One region of the Mesorhizobium sp. P160187 genome, then DNA from elsewhere that is predicted to be linked to it. Evidence: riboswitches for the same ligand, from Rfam matches in the RefSeq annotation. Region 1 holds a riboswitch; each other region holds the start of a gene.
The links. Region 1 has a riboswitch for cobalamin ahead of AC3CCE_RS22025 (CbtB domain-containing protein). Riboswitches for the same ligand answer to the same signal wherever they lie in the genome.

Region 2: another riboswitch for cobalamin. It lies ahead of metE (5-methyltetrahydropteroyltriglutamate--homocysteine S-methyltransferase); the one in region 1 lies ahead of AC3CCE_RS22025 (CbtB domain-containing protein).
Region 3: another riboswitch for cobalamin. It lies ahead of AC3CCE_RS14970 (aromatic ring-hydroxylating oxygenase subunit alpha); the one in region 1 lies ahead of AC3CCE_RS22025 (CbtB domain-containing protein).

The regions. Positions count from the first base shown of each region.
Region 1 covers NZ_JBYMDX010000004.1:1,029,329-1,031,584, reverse strand. The annotation lists partial or broken gene AC3CCE_RS22030 (gamma-glutamylcyclotransferase) at 1-620, shown strand, start outside; cobalamin riboswitch at 688-883, shown strand; gene AC3CCE_RS22025 (CbtB domain-containing protein) at 920-1,099, shown strand; gene AC3CCE_RS22020 (CbtA family protein) at 1,115-1,918, shown strand; gene cobU (bifunctional adenosylcobinamide kinase/adenosylcobinamide-phosphate guanylyltransferase) at 1,911-2,256, shown strand, end outside.
Region 2 covers NZ_JBYMDX010000002.1:256,736-258,991, reverse strand. The annotation lists partial or broken gene AC3CCE_RS02525 (alpha,alpha-trehalose-phosphate synthase (UDP-forming)) at 1-154, shown strand, start outside; cobalamin riboswitch at 924-1,125, shown strand; gene metE (5-methyltetrahydropteroyltriglutamate--homocysteine S-methyltransferase) at 1,220-2,256, shown strand, end outside.
Region 3 covers NZ_JBYMDX010000003.1:2,374,122-2,376,377, reverse strand. The annotation lists gene AC3CCE_RS14970 (aromatic ring-hydroxylating oxygenase subunit alpha) at 1-907, opposite strand, end outside; cobalamin riboswitch at 1,025-1,226, opposite strand; gene AC3CCE_RS14965 (DUF680 domain-containing protein) at 1,726-1,932, shown strand; gene AC3CCE_RS14960 (DUF680 domain-containing protein) at 1,999-2,202, shown strand.

The DNA.
Region 1 (2,256 bases):
GGGCCGGATCCGGACGCGATGCATCTCGATGAAGCCGACTATGACGCGCTGCTGGATGAATTGCAGGTCGAACTCCCGGACAGCGAACCGCTATGGCTGTTCGGCTATGGATTCGCTGATCTGGAAACCGGAAATAGATTATGTCGAGGACCGCGTTGCGCTGGCGCGCGGCTGGCATCGGTCCTTTTGCATGAACATGACGCGCTGGCGCGGCACCAAGGACAGCCCCGGCCTGATGATGGCGCTGGACCGTGGCGGACAATGCAAGGGCGTCGCCTTTCGGCTGACCGACAATAACCGGCGCGAGCAGTTGGGCCGGCTTTTCCGGCGCGAAGTCACGCTGAAGCCGACAAGCTACCGGCCGCGCATGCTGAAGCTTGAAAGCGAGGCCGGACCGCTCAGGGCATTGGCCTTCGTCATCAACCGCAACGGCCTGACCTATTCCGGCCCGCTCGACGAGGGCAAGGTAAAGGCTGGCCACGTCCTGCGGGCACTGGGGGTCGGGCGCCGACTATCTCTACAACACGGTGAAAAACCTTGAAGAGCGCGGCATTCACGATCGCCATCTGTGGCGGCTGCAGCGGCTGGTTGCCGAGCGGATCACCGCGTTGAACCCGTAACGCCGCATGGCGCATTCGCGCTGTTGGCCGGCGGAATTTGGTTTGCCGGATGCGGCCGTTTCAGCCTATAGTCATGCATGTCGTCGGTTCCGTTAGGGACCAAGAGGGAATGCGGTGAGGGCTGACTTGTTGCCCAATGCCGTGGCTGCCCCCGCAACTGTGTGCGGTAGTCCTCTCCAAGCCACTGGGGATTTTTTCTTCGGGAAGGTGGGGAAGGGCGCTGATCCGCGAGCCAGGAGACCTGCCGGCGACAGGGAACTGACTTCGATGCCCTCGGGTGGAGGGCGAAAGGACAAGATATGAATACCGCTTCCGTCTCCCTCGGCGCTTCCGTCTCCTCGCAGTCGCGCTTCATGCAGCTCGTGCTTAGCGCGTTTCTGGGCATTTTCGTCGTCGGCGTTGTCGGTTTCTCCCACATCGATGCGGTCCACAATGCGGCGCACGACTATCGCCATTCGATGGCGTTTCCCTGCCACTGACGAGGATCTGACATCATGAACCTGTTTCGCAACGTCGTGTTCATCGCGGCGATCGCAGGGCTCGTGGCCGGTGTCGCTCTCGCCTGCATGCAGGCCTACGCCACCGTGCCGCTGATCCTCAAGGCGGAGGTCTACGAAAAGGCTGGTGGCGGCCACGAGCATCAGCATGCCGCGGTGCCCGCCGCCAACGCTGCGGACACCAATGCCATGAGCACCGCCGCGCCGGCGGAAAATGCGGTGAGCAGCGCAGCACCGGCTGAAGCAGCCGCGCCGGCGGAGGACGAAGGCTGGGCACCGGCCGACGGCTTCGAGCGTTTCGCCTTCAGTGTCGTCGCCAATATCGTCACCGGCATCGGCTTCGCGCTGGTCCTGGTGGCGGTTTCCGAATTCGCCGGCGGCATCGGCAGCTGGCGCCAGGGCGTGTTCTGGGGTCTGGCGGGCTTTGCCGTGTTCACGCTGGCGCCGGGGCTCGGCCTGCCGCCGGAACTGCCGGCAATGCCGGCGGCCGATCTCATACAGCGCCAGATCTGGTGGTGGGCAACGGTGATGGCAACCGCGATCGGTCTTGCCCTTATCACCTTCCGCACGTCGGCGCCCCTGACCGTGCTCGCCGTCGTCCTGATCGTCGCCCCGCATATTGTCGGCGCGCCGCAGCCTGACAGTTTCGTAACGCCGATCCCGGAGGGCCTGCATCATCAGTTCGTGGTGGCGGTGACGCTGACCAATCTGGTGTTCTGGCTGGTGCTCGGCGCAGTTGTCGGCATAGTGCGCGCGCGCTTCACCGGCACCGCGACCAGCCTGCGCGACAGCTTTGCCTGATCGCAGTTTGACCTTCATCATCGGCGGTGCGCGCTCTGGCAAGAGCGCGCATGCCGAAACTTTGGCAACGGCGTTGCCGCCGCCATGGGCCTATATCGCCACCGCGCAAGCCTATGACGGCGAAATGCGCGAGCGCATCGCGCAGCACCGCTCGCGCCGCGGCGAGGGATGGGCGACCATCGACGCCCCGCTTGATCTTGCCGGTGCGCTCGAGGCATTGCCGGACAGCCAGCCGGTGCTTGTCGACTGCCTGACGCTTTGGCTAACCAATCATATGCTGGCCGATCATGATCTGGAGGGGGAGTGCCGGCGGCTGGCCGATGTGCTTTCGCGGCCGC
Region 2 (2,256 bases), on a different contig from region 1:
GGTGTTATCGAAGTTTGCCGGCGCGGCCGAAGACTTCGGCGAGGACGCCCTGCTGGTAAATCCGAGGCTACATAGCTACCGCGATCTCAAGAGCGGCCAGCATGCCGCGCGAAGAACGCATCCAACGCTGGCGGAGGATGATGGACAAACTTGAAGCGTATACAATCCACCATTGGTCAGCGGACTTCGTTCGGCAACTGGACAGCAGCCGGGTTACGGTCCCTGCGGATCACTTCCACTATGTTGGCTTGGGCTGGATCAGCGAGGCCCAAATGCCTTCGTATCGGACCGAGCCAGAATTGCACACCGCGCTGACGCGTGCACTGGATAAAAACTGGGTCATGCCGATCGTATGATGCAGAAGATGAAGCACGCGAGCTTTGCCTGCATTTGCGCATCCCTCAATGCCGAGCGCTTGGAGAGAGAGATACTTATACTTACCGCCTGAATGCGGCTTAAGCGGCTTATCGGGACCACAGTCGGGCTTTGCATCAGACCCTTGGGCCAGGCTCCGTAAGTGTGGTCTCTTGCCGCCGAGCGCAGTCATCACGATTGCCTAGTCACCCGTGATGACGACTGGCGTGCCATTTCCCCTCGGACCAGGGTTTGGCGCTCACTCCGAGAAAACGGCTTCTGCCACGCACGCACGGCTTGCGGCCGCATCGTTAAACATCACCACTAATGCGATCTTCTGCATTCTAACGACGTTGTCACCCGCTTGAAGTCTTGTCCGAAATCCTTCATCGGCGACCTGCGAGGGATGTCGCAGCCCGACAGGGATCCATTAGTTGGACAATGGTGGCAGCGGAGCAGCGCCGGCAATGGGCGACTGAATATTTCACAATGTTAGACAAGCGTAAAAGCGCGATCACATAACGACATAAACGTTTCGTTATGCGTCATGACAAGAGAGCGGATTGTTGTGATTGTCTGCGTGTCGTGGTTCTCGCGTGCGGCGCTGCCGCAGCGAAGCTAAGAGGGAAGCCGGTGCGATGCCGGCGCTGCCCCCGCAACTGTTAGCGGCGAGCCAACCCCACTCATGTCACTGAGGCGAATACCCTCGGGAAGGCGGGTAGAGGCTAGGACCCCGCGAGCCAGGAGACCTGCCACGGCGAACTACGTCCACGGGCGGGGTGTCTCGGTGGCCGCTGCAACCCGGCGTTGGTGCCGGCCTGCTAGCGCCTTCCTTGTCACCGACGCCCCAATCATCGGGGTATGCATGACTGTCTCTCAGCAAATTCCTGTAGCAACGCTCGGCGTGCCGCGCTTCGGTCGTCGGCGAGAACTGAAATTCGCGCTTGAAAGCTACTGGTCCGGAACATCGTCCGCTGGCGACCTTCTCACGACGTATAAGGCGCTCCGTGCCGCTAGCTGGGAAGAGCAGCGCGATCGCGGCGTGTCGAAAATTCCGTCTAACGACTTCTCGCTTTACGACCATGTGCTCGACACCGCAGCCATGGTCGGCGCCATTCCCTCCCGTTACGGCTGGAATAGCGGCGAGGTCCCACTTGACATCTACTTCGCAATGGCGCGCGGCAACCAGGGTCAGACGGAGGATTGTGCACACGCTGGTCACCAGGAGGCGGCCCATGGGCCCGGTGTAACCGCGATGGAAATGACCAAGTGGTTTGACACAAACTACCACTACATTGTGCCGGAACTGGATGATGATCAGACGTTCGCCCTCTCGTCGACGAGACCCGTCGATTACTTCCTCGAGGCCAAAGCTCTCGGCATTCACACACGCCCAGTCATCCTTGGACCCATCACCTTCCTCAAGCTGGCGAAATCGCCTGCCGAAGGGTTCGATCCCATCGCGCTCCTACCGCGGCTGCTGCCCGTTTACGAGCAACTCCTGCAGAGGCTGAAGCTGTCGGGAGCCGACTGGGTGCAGATCGACGAGCCAGCGCTTGTCCTCGATCTGAACTCCAACGAACGAGCTGCGTTCGAGTTCGCCTATGGCCAGCTGTCGAAAGCCGCGCCCGAGCTGAAGATCATGCTGGCTACGTATTTCGGGCCGCTGGGAGACAATCTCGAAACCGCGGTTTCTCTGCCCATGGCCGGGCTGCATATTGATCTCGTGCGCGCTCCCGAGCAGCTGGAAACGGTGGGTCGGCTCGCTCCGAAGGATCTGGTGCTCTCGCTTGGCTTGATCGACGGCCGCAACGTCTGGCGTGCGAACCTGCCCGCCATTCTCGACCGCATCAAACCGATCGTCGCCGGCTGGCCCTTGGACCGCGTCGAGATCGCGCCTTC
Region 3 (2,256 bases), on a different contig from region 1:
TCGTCGGATAGTGGTAGTGCATCAAGGTGCCGATGCGGTCGGCGGCAACAGTGTCGGACAGGTTCTTCGTCACCGCGCGCTTTCCCGACATCGTGTAGCTGACGGCATCGCGCAGCAGCGGCGCGCGGGTGGCGCGGTATTGCCCGGCCGGATCGATGCGGAACTTGCTCGGCAGGCCCGCCGCCTCGCATTTCGCCCAGTGCGCCAGCATCTCCGGATCGCTGTCGGCGCCCTGCACGCCGGTCACCGTCGGCGCTTCGGGGAATGTCTTGCACAGCTCCGGATGATTGCCGGCGCAGTGATAGCATTCGCGGTTGTTTTCCCAGACCAGCTTCCAGTTGCCCTTCTCTATGATGGTGCTCTCGAAGGCGACCTTGGCTTCATTCAGCCGGTGCGGCTTGAGGTAGGGCTCTATCATGGCGCGCATCGGCGCAAAGTCGGCAGGTTCTTTCGCCAGGCAGATGAAGATGTAGCCGCCGACGCTCTCGCAGGCGACGGGCTTCAGGCCGAACTGGCTCTTGTCGAAACCGTCGGCCATCTGGCGGGCAAACAGCAGCCGGCCGTCAAGCTCGTAGGTCCACTGGTGATAAGGGCAGACAAGCTTTGCCGCCATGCCCTTCTCAGTGTTGCAGACACGGCTGCCGCGATGGCGGCAGGAATTGTGAAAGGCGTTGATGGTGCCCTTCTGGTCGCGGACCAGCACCACCGGATAATCGCCGATCTGCACGGTGATATAGCTGCCGGGCTTCGGCAGTTCGCAATCATGGCCGATGAACAGCCAGTCGCGATACCAGATAAGCTCCATGTCGAGCTTGAAATAGTCCGGGTCGGTGTAGAAGGGCTGTTCCAGCGAAAAGCCTTGCTTGCGGCCGTTCAGGAGCCTCAGCATGTCGTTGCGCGTATCCATAGTTCTGTCCTCGTGGTTTAAGGACTGAACTTGGTGGTGATGGAGGAAGGATCGGACGCAGGCCGGCGCGGCGCCGGACATGCACTATCCACCTCTTGACCGCCCACCGCGATCAGTCGAGTCTATGCATCTCGGGCTGGTTTCCGGGCTCTGGAGTTGTCCTTGCGGACCATCGCGACACCTTCCCAGGCTCTTGCCCAGTGGTCTCCCGTTGCGACTTCAACTCCACCACCGTTGCGGGGGCAGCGCCGGATTCTGACCGGCTTCCCAATTCTCCGCTGCGTCGTCACGAAGCGGCACCTGAGATGCGATCATCTAATCACGGCAGCGATCGCGACGTCGGCATGAAAGCGACATCGTATCCATGCGGCGCGACACGCGCGGCATACGCTCCCCGCCGCCGGTCAAAGAGCTGAGACGTTTCTTGCGACGCCATCATCGCCGTTTCGAATCGCTGCGGATCCAGTTCGATCGGGGGCAAAAAGGGCTCAACGGTATCGAAAAGTTACTATTAGCAATCTCTAATCGAACCGAACGGTTCGTTTCTGTTGACAATGCGTGCAGGACGGTGTGAACGACGGCCCGGAAACCGACACCGGAGCGAACCACTCGGTTCGACATAAGCAACTGAAAACAATACAATAAACAGCCATGAAGGAACTTCCTGGTACAATTTCAAGGTGCAGGAGCGTGGTCCACACGGAACAACTTCGTGATTGGAAACCAGCCTATGGCTTTCCCACATCGGGGCTGTCCGAACGACGCGAATTCCTCCCAAGACACGCCGCTAGACGGACAGACAAACTGGAGTACTAAAAATGAAAAAGATCATCCTCACTGCCGCAGCCGTTTTGGCGATCACCGGCAGCGCCTTCGCCGGTAGCGACAATTACGGTTCCAATGGTGCGAACCAGCCAGCCGTCTCGGTCGACAGCTCGTATACGGCTTCCATTCAGAAGCCGGCGCACGCTGACAAGCAGCCTGTCGTTCAGGGCGCCGACCGCGACCTCTACGGCAATCGCTGATCCCGACCAAAGAAGGGCGGCTAACCCGTCGCTCTCGGGATCCCAAAAAATTCAGGAGTATTTGAAATGAAAAAGATCATCCTTGCTGCCGCCGCCATTTTGGCCATCTCCGGCAGCGCTTTCGCCGGCAGCGACAACTACGGTTCGAACGGCGCCAACCAGCCTGCGATTACGTCGACCGATAGTGGCCATACGGCTTCGGTTGAGAAGTCGGCTCCAGCCGAGCAGGCGCCTGCCCACGGTGCCGACCGTAACCTTTTCGGCCGCTAAAAGCCGGTTTCCAGCACGTGGCGGGCTTATCCGCTGCAGCTGGCGGCATCAGAA